DNA from 2 places in the Bacillus sp. SH7-1 genome. Region 2 is predicted to be linked to the other one. Evidence: riboswitches for the same ligand, from Rfam matches in the RefSeq annotation. Region 2 holds a riboswitch; the other holds the start of a gene.

Region 1 (6,335 bases), on a different contig from region 2:
CTACAATCCCCCCGATAAGTAAACTTGAAGTCATAATAAACAAGCCAATTGGAACAGAAGCGATGGATTCCTTCCATAATAAATCATACACTTGTTGTTCGCTTTTCCATACATATACAATTGTACAAATAAGTGCGATACTAACAGAGGACAACATAGAATAACGAATATACATCCACGAAATATTTTTTTGTTTCTTCATTATACTTTCCTCACTTCCGTATCGCCTACGACAAGCGAAGAAATAATTTTAATACGACGAGGAGCTTCTTTATACTGCTCTGTTCTAAATGTAACATTGCGATTAAAACCTGTCTCTTCATGTCCTGGCAAGAGCACACGTCCGACAATAACAGAGTGATTTAAAGACAGTTCAATATCATATGGCACATATAAACGAATATTTCCAACGATGCCTCGAATAACAATTACTGTCTCCCCTTCTGGAATCATAGCAGTTGTTAAATCTATTTCCACATCGCAAGCACCATATTGAACATTTATATCCTCAAGTTCATAAATATGATCCATCATTCGTACATTACCTACAAACATATTTTTCACATATGGTTCTGTACGATATATTTGCTTCTCTTCATCTATAATCCCTTTTTCTTTAATTTCAACCTTCATTGCTTTTTGCTGATGTCCTTGTTGAATCAATTGATAACCAATTAAAGCTAAGCAAGCAAATACGACAAGAACAAATGCTGCTGATGAAAATAAGAAGAATAAAAATACGATACCACCAACAAATAAAAATACATTTCCTCGTACATAACGATTCTTTTTACGATAATGCCTTCCAAACATAAGCATAATAAATGCAAAAATGAGACCACCTGGTTCAAAATGTCCAAGTATCATATCAAGAAAAAGACCGAATCCAAATATGATGAGGAGCATCCCCATTAATTGTGTTTTTGAAAAATGCTTCTTCATTTCAGCTCCCCCCCTTCTTGTCACATATACATAGAAGAAAAGGCATTGCTTTCCAACACCTTTTCTCCTATCACTATATCATAAGCCTGTTTTATAATATACTACTATTATTTTGTTAACTCTTTCGTTAACGATACATCATTCTTTTCTTTCATTTCACGCTCAAGCTTTGCAATTTTCATATCAAATGTGTCACGTTCATGCTCTTCATTCATACGAGTTTCTAAGTCACGAATATGATCTTCAATTTCTTCAAATCGTAAGAACGGATTATTTTCATCCATTTTATGCATAGCAGTATTCATACGACGATTTGCATGTGCCATATTTTCACGTGCCATTAATTCCATACGCTTTGCATGCATTTCTTTTAATTTATTTTTCATTTCAGAAAGACGACGCTCTAACTCATCGATTTGCTCTACAACACCCGCATACATTTCTTCTAATCGAGTTACTTGCCCTTCATAATAAGCTACCTCTTCTAACGCACGTTCGTGCAATTGTAGTTCGCCCGCTTCTTGAGCGATGATAGCCTGCTTGGATCTTTTATTAACGAAATAACGCGCTTGCTCAAGCTCACGAGCGAAATTAGATTTTAATGTTTTATGACGCTGAATTAACTTCTCAATTTTTGTTATTTCACGCTCACTATCGCGTAAATATTGATTTAACATAGCAATTGGATTTTTTCTTTCTTTCTCATCTAACACATTATGAAAATCTGCTAAAATTGCATCGCGTACACGTCCGAATAAAGATTGTTTCATTATAATCTTCCTCTCTTCTACTTTATAAATTTGATTTATTTTAATATTAGTTTTTCATTAACTTGTTCCACTCATCTTCAAAGTTGCTATATGGTTTAGAACTTTCTGAAGCAGAATCAACAACTACATCTTTTTCTTTTTTCCACTCACGGTATCCGTAGTATAAAACTACTAATGCTGCGATACCAATTAAAGCTGGGGAGTGCGAAAGTGCAATGGATAAACCGATTAAACCTACAATACCCCAAGCTAACTTTCCAAAAAATGATTGTGCTCGCACAAATGATTTATAGCTCCAGTACACAACTCCTGCTCCGATTGCGAATCCTACAATGCCAGCAAGACTACCAAGAGCAATTAAAGCCAAAATACCGGCCGCGATAAACGCTAGAAATTGTTTCATCTTGTGCTTGCCTCCCTTCAATTTGATACTCTTATCTTAACTATTTTTTCATTTTTCCATAACGAGCTTAAGAACCGTTTTCGACTCAGACTTAAGACTGAGTTGCATTCAGCCTTTTGTAAAAAACTTACGGTAGGATAGGATTATTCACTCTTTTATCGCACATAAAAAGCCGTACAGAGAATATTCTCTGTACGGCTTTCTTTACTATTCATTATGCTGTTTTATGATACTCTTTCTTTCCCGCTACTTTAGAAAACCTCGGGAAACCAATTAATATAGAAATGATTCCACATACTCCAACTAAGATTGGATAAAACGCATATGGCAACAATTCAACCGGAGATAACGCCGCAAATCCTGCTGCCGTTAACATTTGCGCACCATACGGAATTAACCCTTGCACACAACATGAGAAAAGATCTAATACACTCGCTGATTTACGAGGATCAATTTCATATTGATCTGCGATGTTTTTCGCAAGTGGGCCTGTAAAGATAATAGAAATTGTATTATTCGCTGTACACATATTCGTCATACCTACTAAACCAGCGATACCGAACTCTGCTCCTTTTTTTGAACGAATGTTACGCGTTAAAATATTCATTAAATATTGAATGCCACCATTATATTGAATCAGTTCGACCATACCGCCAATTAAAATAGCAAGTAATACTAACTCCATCATACCGCCCATTCCAGTCGTTACACTTTTAAAGAAACTCTCTAACGTGTAACTTCCATCTAAAAGACCGATAACGCCAGATAGTACAGTTCCACCAGTTAACACGATAAGTACATTCCAGCCAAGTAGCGCTGTAATAAGTACTCCTGCATACGGTAAAATCTTTATCCAGTCAAAGCTATGCGCTTTAATCTGCGTGTCACTTCCTAAAGTAACGATTACTAATAGTACAATTGTAATAATAGCTGCTGGTAATACAATTAAAAAATTCGTTTTAAACTTATCTTTCATTTCTGTTCCTTGTGAGCGTACAGCTGCAATTGTTGTGTCTGAAATAAATGATAAATTATCACCAAACATCGCTCCGCCAACAACGGTAGCCATCGTAAGTGCAATTGAGATATCAGTTTGCCCACTAATACCTACAGCTATTGGTGCTAATGCAGCAATCGTTCCCATTGAAGTTCCCATCGCTAATGAAATAAATGCCCCTATAACAAAAATGCCAGCTACGATAAACCCTTGCGGTAAAATGGATAACGCTAAGTTAACTGTAGAATCAACGCCGCCCATCCCTTTTGCTGTTTCAGAAAACGCTCCTGCCAGTACAAAAATCAGAACCATAATCATAATATCTGGGTTCCCTGCACCTTTAGCAAACCGTTCTACTTTTACATTAAAACTTTCTTTACGATTCATTGCTAAAGCGACTCCTACAGCAATTGAAATTGCTACAAGTATCGGCAATTTATAGAAATCACCTGTAATAATTCCAGAACCAATAAATAGCGCCAAAAATATCCCAAGTGGTAATAAAGCCAAACCATTTCCTCTCGTTTCTTTCAAAGTACCATCTCTCCCTAGTTTCAACCTTTTTCTAATGAATAACAAAAGACCTCTTCCAATGAGAAGAGGTCTTATACATCTATAAGAAACGCTCTTCTCATCTTTCAAGCACATGCTTGCTGGATTTGGCACAGCACTCTGAAATCGAGTCCGCTGCCGAGGCATCGTAGGGCCAGTCCCTCCGCCTCTCTTTATAAGAAGGTTTCATATTTATTTTTTAATAATAATTTCTTCCCTAACTTTACTCGCTTACAAAACAAAAGTCAATTATTTTTTGTGTAGTTTTTTTTGGTAATTATACAAAAATTTGAATACCACAATCATTTTAACTTTTTGATTTCTTCATCCAATATTGAAATCCAATAAAATTCATTATTTTTTATTGCATCTATTATCCATTTCGTAGTGTACCAAGCTAACTCATACTCTTCTTTTGTAACATCACCTCTTTTATAAGCATCCTCTAGCTCATCTTCATCCAATATATACATCTTATCGTTCGGTAATAATACTACATCTAAATATAAATCATCAAAATATGGTAAACCACGGTTGTCTATTTTATACTTTTTCGTCACATCGATGTAATATTGCACTAATTTTTTCTGATCATCTAACATAGCTGTAATCGCAAAGTTTTTCCCGTTTATGAAATATTGAATCCACGTATACTGATCCGCTGCAATACAAAGTTCTTTACCATCATATTCTTTACAACTAGGCTCTCTCACCTTTTTTATATCCAGTATTCCGAGCATTCCCTCTTCCACTTGCTTAACCGTATAACTCTTTTCTATTAGTCTCTTCCACGAAGAACCGTCACCATATTTACGTTTCATTATATCTACTCCTCTTCTATATACAGAAAAGCTCCCACATATTATGTGAGAGCTTGTTCATATTATAATTAAGCAGCTTGACCCTTTTCAGAAATCTCTTTTAAATAAGCTTGTCCTTTTTCAGCGTCATATTGACCTTCCCACTTAGACATAACTACAGCTGCTAAAGAGTTACCTACAACGTTAACTGCTGTACGAGCCATATCTAAAATACGGTCAATACCGGCGATGAAGGCTAAACCTTCAGCTGGAATACCTACTGTACCAAGTGTCGCTAATAATACAACGAATGATACGCCCGGTACACCTGCGATACCTTTTGATGTAACCATTAATACAAGTAATAATGTAATTTGTTGTGTAATAGATAAATCAATACCGTACATTTGTGCTAAGAAAAGAGCTGCAATTGCTTGATATAAAGTTGATCCGTCTAAGTTAAAGGAATAACCTGTCGGAATAACGAAAGATGTAATTGCTTTCGGACAACCGAATTTCTCCATTTTCTCCATGATTTTTGGTAAAACTGTTTCTGAACTTGCTGTAGAATACGCTAAGATCAGCTCGTCTTTTAAAATCTTAAAGAATTGGAAAATGTTAATTCCAAATATTTTCGCTGTAAGTCCTAAGACAACTACGACGAAGAAAATCATTGCTCCATATACGACAATTAGTAATTTCCCTAATGGAATTAATGAAGCAAGACCAAATGTAGAAACTGTAACACCAATTAGTGCAAACACACCAAATGGTGCAAATTTCATAACTTGGTTTGTTACATAAAACATTGCGTCAGCTACACCTTGGAAAAATTGAAGAACCGGTCTTCCTCTTTCACCAATTGCTGCTACACCTAAACCAAATAGTACAGAGAAGAAGATAATAGCAAGCATATCTCCGTCAGCTAATGACTTCATAATGTTCGTTGGAACAATATTTACAAATGTATCTGCAAATGAATGACTTTGTACTTGCTCTGTCGTATGAGTATATTTCGAAATATCTGTCTTCGTTAACTGCTCCATATTTACGCCTTTTCCTGGTTGGAAAATATTCGCAATTAATAGACCGACAATAATTGCAATTGTTGTAATAATTTCAAAGTAAATAATTGTTTTTCCGCCTAGTCGGCCCAGTTTTTTTACATCACCAACACCAGCAACCCCAACAACAATACTTGCTACAACAATCGGTACAACGATCATTTTAATTAATCGGATGAAAATATCACCAATTGGTTGTAAGTAACTCACCACTGCCGGATTGCCAAAGAAAATCGCCCCAACTGCAATACCAAGCGCAAGCCCTATTAAAATTTGCCATGCAAGTCCTATTCTTTTCATATTTGTTGTAACCCCCTCTTCGATGTGTCACTCTATCTCTCACTCTATCTCTATATAACATGAAATTAAGAGTATTACATATTATTCGACAATTCACTACATTTTGTCCCTGTTAAAAATCATAAATCAAAAAATTAAATCTGACAACAAAATAAGTTTGCCCGAACGCAAATAATTTTCTTGACAAAAACAAAACCCATGTCAGAAAACCTCACATGAGAACGATTCCTTATCAGTGTTTCATTGGATTCTCATCTAACATTTCACTATATAAAACAAATATATTTTCCCTTTATTTTACAACGGAAATCAAATAATACATCCTTTTTATACGATTTAAAAAAATACATCCACCAGGAGAATTATCGTTAAAAGATGATAAATTCCGACAAAACTTAGCAATTTCATAAAATTTTCTTTACATTATGGTTACAACGATAGACACTCTTCTTCTTATGATATATAACATTCATAGGGAAAGGAGCCAGACAACCATGAAAAAGAAAT
Region 2 (6,335 bases):
CAAAAATGAGCGTAGTGGCATTGTAGTTGGATTAGCGATGAATTCGGTTCATTATTACGAGGAAGAGCATGGTTATCCACGTGAGGCTAAAATCGAGCAAGAAAAAATGTTAGCTGAAGGGAAAAAAATGGCGCAAGAAATCTTGAAAGTTATGCATCAAAGGGACGCTGAAACAAAAAACCTTCCGATTACATTTGCAATTTATCGTCAAACTCCAAAGTCTTCGCTCGTGCCAGGTAATTTTGTTTCTTATGCAAATGTTGAAAAGGGTAGTGAAACAGTTGAGGATTGGAAACAAATTAATGAGAAATATTATTTGTTCCCATCTGAACAAGCGAAAACAGATAATAAACGTGAAGATTTGGCGAGGGTATCAAACTTTAAAGCAAAACTAAGTGATTATTTCCAAGGTGACTATACAGCTGTTATCGGTACTGGTATGTATAGAGACGATGAATTAAGAGAAATAAAGCTTGATATTCCTGTCCAGTTTAATGGAAAAGCAGAAATAATTGGCTTTACACAATATGTAGCCGGGCTTGTTATGGAATATTTCCCGAATTATATGAAAGTACAAGTAACGATTAAATCTGTAGAGCGCCCAGAAGCGATTATTATACGTGAAGCGAAGCAAGATGAACCGTTTGTGAAAATTTTAGATTAAATAGGAGGGTCGTTCCTTTATGGAACGGCTTTTTTTCTTGGAGAATTTTGTTATAATTTAAAATGTTATAAAAAAGGGGTAAGGGGTAAAGAGTATGGACGAACTAAGTTTTCAAGTCATTATTTTATTAATTGCATTCGGCTTTTTAGCAGCTTTTATTGATTCAGTTGTTGGCGGTGGAGGATTGATTTCGCTTCCGGCACTTATGTTTGTTGGTTTACCACCAGCTTCGGCAATTGCAACGAATAAGTTAGCTGCAACGATGGGGACGTTTACGAGTGCAATTTATTTTATTCGATCGGGAAAGGTCGATTTTAAAATTGTAGGAAAGTTAATCCCGTTAACTGTTATAGGAGCAGTCGCAGGTGCTTTAGTAGTAAAGTTTATTCCGCCGGATATTTTACGTCCGTTAGTGCTTGTGATGTTGGTATTCATTGCTATTTATATTATTGCGAAAAAGGATTGGGGAAGTGTATCTACCTATAAGAAGATGACGAAAAGAAAAACATTAATATTTTTCTTTGTTATTTTAATGATAGGGTTTTACGATGGATTTTTTGGACCAGGGACAGGATCCTTTTTAATTTTTGCATTTTTATTAATTGGTTTGGATTTTATTCAAGCAGCAGCATCTGGAAAACTTTTGAACTTTGTTAGTAATATCGTATCGTTAATTACTTTTTTATTTTTAGACGTAATTCATTTTGAATACGGTATTATTATGGGATTATCGATGATTTTTGGTGCTTATTTTGGATCGAAGTTTGCAGTTCAAAAAGGTGTTGGATATGTAAGGACTTTATTTTTATTAGTTACTATATTATTGATTGGAAAAAATGTTTTGGAATATACTCATATTTTGTAGATTCATACGCATGTATGAATCTCTTTTTTTTATTATATTTTAAAAATTTATTAATTTTTAAAATATAAGTCTAGGAATATTTGAATAAATCTAAATTATCGTGTAGAATAATGTTGTAAAATGTAAACGTTTTTCTAAGGGGAGGCTAAAAATAATGGTAGTAGCATACAAACATGAGCCATTTACAGATTTTTCAGTGGAGGCTAACAAATTAGCGTTTGAAGAAGGTTTAAAGAAAGTAGAATCTTATCTTGGACAAGACTATCCATTAATTATTGGGGGAGAAAAAATCACTACAGAAGACAAAATTGTTTCTGTAAACCCTGCAAATAAAGAGGAACTTGTTGGTCGTGTTTCAAAAGCAAGCCGTGAGTTAGCTGAAAAAGCAATGCAAGTAGTGGATGAAACATTCCAAACTTGGAGAAAATCAAAGCCAGAAATGCGTGCAGACATTTTATTCCGTGCTGCAGCAATCGTTCGTCGCAGAAAACATGAATTCTCTGCTATTCTTGTAAAAGAAGCAGGTAAACCATGGAATGAGGCAGATGCTGATACAGCAGAAGCAATCGACTTTATGGAATATTATGGTCGTCAAATGTTGAAATTAAAAGACGGTATTCCAGTAGAAAGCCGTCCAATTGAATATAATCGTTTCTCTTACATTCCATTAGGAGTAGGTGTTATCATTTCTCCTTGGAATTTCCCATTCGCAATTATGGCAGGTATGACAACAGCTGCTTTAGTTTCTGGTAACACAGTATTACTAAAACCAGCTAGTACAACTCCTGTAGTAGCAGCGAAATTTATGGAAGTATTAGAAGAAGCTGGTTTACCAGCTGGCGTAGTAAACTTCGTTCCAGGTAACGGTTCTGAAGTTGGTGACTACTTAGTAGATCACCCTCGTACACGTTTCGTGAGCTTCACTGGATCTCGCGATGTAGGTATCCGTATTTATGAGCGTGCAGCGAAAGTAAACCCAGGCCAAATTTGGTTAAAACGCGTTATCGCTGAAATGGGTGGTAAAGATACAATCGTTGTTGATAAAGAAGCAGATCTTGAATTAGCAGCTAAATCTATCGTTGCATCAGCATTCGGATTCTCAGGACAAAAATGTTCTGCATGTTCTCGTGCAGTAATCCACGAAGATGTATACGATCACGTATTAAATCGTGCTGTTGAATTAACGAAAGAATTAACAGTTGCTAACCCGGCGGTATTAGGTACAAACATGGGGCCTGTTAATGACCAAGCTGCATTCGATAAAGTAATGAGCTATGTTGCAATTGGTAAAGAAGAAGGTAGAATCTTAGCTGGTGGCGAAGGAGACGATTCTAAAGGCTGGTTCATCCAACCAACAATCGTTGCTGACGTTGCAGAAGATGCTCGCTTAATGAAAGAAGAAATCTTTGGGCCAGTAGTAGCATTCTGTAAAGCAAAAGACTTTGACCATGCACTTGCAATTGCAAACAATACAGAATACGGTTTAACAGGTGCTGTTGTTACTAACAACCGTGACCATATTGAAAAAGCACGTGAAGACTTCCACGTAGGTAACTTATACTTCAACCGTGGATGTACTGGTGCAATCGTAGGTTACCAACCATTCGGTGGCTTTAACATGTCTGGTACAGACTCTAAAGCTGGTGGCCCTGACTACTTAGCACTTCACATGCAAGCAAAAACTACTTCTGAAACTTTATAAGAAATAGTAAAAGAGATCTTCGCAGTTTGCGAAGATCTCTTTTTTTTTTGAAAAACTTTCTATATGTGGATTAAGATAGATGTCAGTAGAAAAACTAATAAAGTAATAAGGTTTAATTCAGTAAAATAAGGTATATTTATATTTGTTGAATAGGTTCTCTTTAAAGAAAAGAAAAGTAGGTGAACAAAGTGGGAAAATATCAATTAGATTACAAAAGCCAGGTAGCTGTCGCAAAGTTTCATGAAAAGCAGACGCCTGCCAAATTTGATAAAAAGCAGCAAATTGAAAAATTGCGTGCGGAGTATTTGAAAAAGAAACAAACAGATAAATAATAGGAGAAATTAGTTAATTTGAATTAAAAAACACTTACCATATATTACTATTTGGTAAGTGAAACTAGCTAAACCCTATTAATATCGGGATAAACATGTAAATAGAAACAAAACAAAGAGAAAAGTTGACTTATTAGTCATATTTTTTAGTATTCATTTTAAAAATTTCCTGTATAATACAATTTGAAAGAAAATCTATGGTTTGACAAGAAACACTCTTTTCGGTTTTGCTCACTGAAGAGAGTGTTTTTTTATAGCTAAAAACTCGTCTGCACTCATTACATTTGCATATACTCCATTTAAACTAGCCAAAATTGTGTTATGAATATAGACGGCTGGTATAGTAGCATTCTTAAAAGAAAGATCTTTTGTAGCACAAGCATCATGTATAACAGTACATTGAAAGCCGAAATCAAAAGCAGCTCTTACGGTAGCATCAATACACATATGAGTCATCATTCCGCATATGACGACGTGCTCAATGTCTAAACGTTGTAATTGTTCTAGAAGATCGGTTTCGCGGAAACTATTTGGATAATGTTTGAGTATAACGGTTTCTTCTCTAAGTGGACGTACGCTTTCATGAATATGCACACCTTCTGTATTGGGCAGGAAAAAAGTAGCATCATCTTTTATCGCTACATGTTGGATATGGAAAATAGGTTTGTTTTTCTTTCTAAAGAGTTGTAGTAGCTGACGGGCATATGCGCTTGCTTCTACTGGATTACGCAATTCCATCTTTCCATGTGGAAAATAATCATTTTGAATATCAACGAGTAAAAGAGCTGTTTTCATATATTTATCTTCCTCCGATTTCATATTCAAATAATGGTATTCAATTAGTAGAGAAGATTATCCTTTTAAAAAATATGCAGGAGGAGAATTTTACATAACTTTAAAGATTACTATTTTATTATGAAATTTCATCTGAAAATTTTAATAAAGGAATAATTAATATTTTTCTAAAAAATGTATTGACTCTTATTATTCTGAGTTCTATAATGAGAATTAATTAAACGACAATTAAATCGATACATTCTTATCCAGAGAGGTGGAGGGACTGGCCCTACGATACCTCAGCAACGGGTTTTTTAATACCGTGCTAACTCCAGCAAGTCTATGAAAGGCTTGGAAGATGAGAAGATGTGACCGAGTACATATAAGTGCTCTCCTTCTTATCTTTATGGTTGATAAGAAGGAGAGCACTTTTTATTTTACCTCGAAAGCTCTACTTCAAGTTTTTGCAGCAAATAGGAGGGGAAAAAATGATTTCTTTTAACAATGTAAGTAAAGTATATGAATCGGGTGGGCAATCTGTTCATGCGGTGGAGGATGTAACGTTATCTGTTGAGAAAGGTGAAATTTTTGGCATTATCGGTTTTAGTGGAGCTGGAAAGAGTACGTTATTACGCCTAGTAAACATGTTAGAGAGACCAACGGCAGGAACGATTTCAATAGATAATAAAGATATTACATCATTATCGACGAAAGAATTACGGAAGCTAAGACAAAGAATCGGGATGATTTTTCAAAGCTTTAATTTATTTAATTCAAGAACAGTTTTTGGGAATATTGCTTATCCATTAAAGTTAGCGAAAGTACCAAAGAATGAGATAAAAGAAAGAGTAAATGAACTGCTGAAGTTTGTAGGGTTAGAAGATAAGGCAAACAATTACCCAGAGCAGCTATCAGGCGGACAAAAGCAGCGTGTAGGTATTGCTAGAGCACTTGCAACATCACCAGATATTCTTATATGTGATGAGGCAACATCAGCTTTAGATCCAGAAACAACGACAGAGATTTTGAACTTATTAAAGAAGGTAAATAGAGAGTACAATTTAACAATTCTTCTTATTACACATGAAATGCATGTTGTGAAAGAAATTTGTCACCGTGTAGCTGTAATGGAAAAAGGAAAAGTAATTGAAGAAGGAAAATTGTTTGACGTGTTCACACAGCCAAAAACAAAAACGACTCAAAACTTTGTACGTTCTGTTATTAACGATCATTTACCGGAAAGTGTTCTAGCGAAGATTCAAAATGGTGGACAGATTTACCGCTTAACTTTTACTGGTGAGGAGACAGGACAGCCGGTACTATCATATATCGCAAAAAATTATAACGTCGATGTAAATGTACTGTACGGAAATATTATTGAACTTCAAAATGTACTATTTGGAAATCTACTAGTAGAGCTGCAAGGTGAGCAGAAGGAAATCCAAAAAGCATTACAACATCTAAGACTGCAAGTGCAGCTGAAGGAGGTAGAAGCTCATGCGAGTTGATTGGAGTATATTTTGGCCTCGCATATTAGATGCGACAGGGGATACCCTCTTAATGGTAATCGTAACCCTTATATTTGCTACAATTCTTGGTATACCTCTAGGTTTACTTTTATATGTAACGAGAAAAGGAAACTTTTTAGAAAATAAATGGGTCTTTTCTATTCTTAATATCATTATTAATACAATTCGTCCGGTTCCATTCATCATCTTCTTAGTAGCTTTAAGCCCGCTAACAAGAAGCGTTATTGGAACGACAATTGGAACAGCGGCAGCAATTTTCCCGATGACGTTAGTCGCATCAATTGGTATTGCTAGAATGGTTGAAACAAACCTTGTTTCAGTTCCGAAAGGAGTAATTGAAGCAGCGCAAGCGATGGGTGCTTCACCACTTAGAATTGTTTTTGAAATTCTCGTGCCAGAAGCATTAGCACCATTAATCTTAGGTGTCACGTTTATGACGGTTGGTTTAATTGAATTTTCTGCAGTT

The links. Region 2 has a riboswitch for S-adenosylmethionine ahead of DN390_RS19435 (methionine ABC transporter ATP-binding protein). Riboswitches for the same ligand answer to the same signal wherever they lie in the genome.
Region 1: another riboswitch for S-adenosylmethionine. It lies ahead of DN390_RS25780 (Na+/H+ antiporter NhaC family protein); the one in region 2 lies ahead of DN390_RS19435 (methionine ABC transporter ATP-binding protein).

Annotation. Positions count from the first base shown of each region.
Region 1 is NZ_QNUD01000041.1:99,810-106,144, forward strand. Features, by position in the region: gene DN390_RS25760 (sensor histidine kinase) at 1-202, opposite strand, end outside; gene liaF (cell wall-active antibiotics response protein LiaF) at 202-942, opposite strand; gene DN390_RS25770 (PspA/IM30 family protein) at 1,050-1,712, opposite strand; gene DN390_RS25775 (lmo0954 family membrane protein) at 1,759-2,115, opposite strand; gene DN390_RS25780 (Na+/H+ antiporter NhaC family protein) at 2,330-3,646, opposite strand; SAM riboswitch class I at 3,741-3,846, opposite strand; gene DN390_RS25785 (ribonuclease FAU-1 family protein) at 3,967-4,485, opposite strand; gene gltP (glutamate/aspartate:proton symporter GltP) at 4,554-5,828, opposite strand; gene DN390_RS25795 (murein hydrolase activator EnvC family protein) at 6,323-6,335, shown strand, end outside.
Region 2 is NZ_QNUD01000024.1:21,444-27,778, forward strand. Features, by position in the region: gene DN390_RS19410 (CamS family sex pheromone protein) at 1-664, shown strand, start outside; gene DN390_RS19415 (TSUP family transporter) at 759-1,529, shown strand; gene pruA (L-glutamate gamma-semialdehyde dehydrogenase) at 1,684-3,231, shown strand; gene DN390_RS30710 (hypothetical protein) at 3,420-3,563, shown strand; gene DN390_RS19425 (cysteine hydrolase family protein) at 3,795-4,358, opposite strand; SAM riboswitch class I at 4,600-4,705, shown strand; gene DN390_RS19435 (methionine ABC transporter ATP-binding protein) at 4,829-5,848, shown strand; gene DN390_RS19440 (methionine ABC transporter permease) at 5,838-6,335, shown strand, end outside.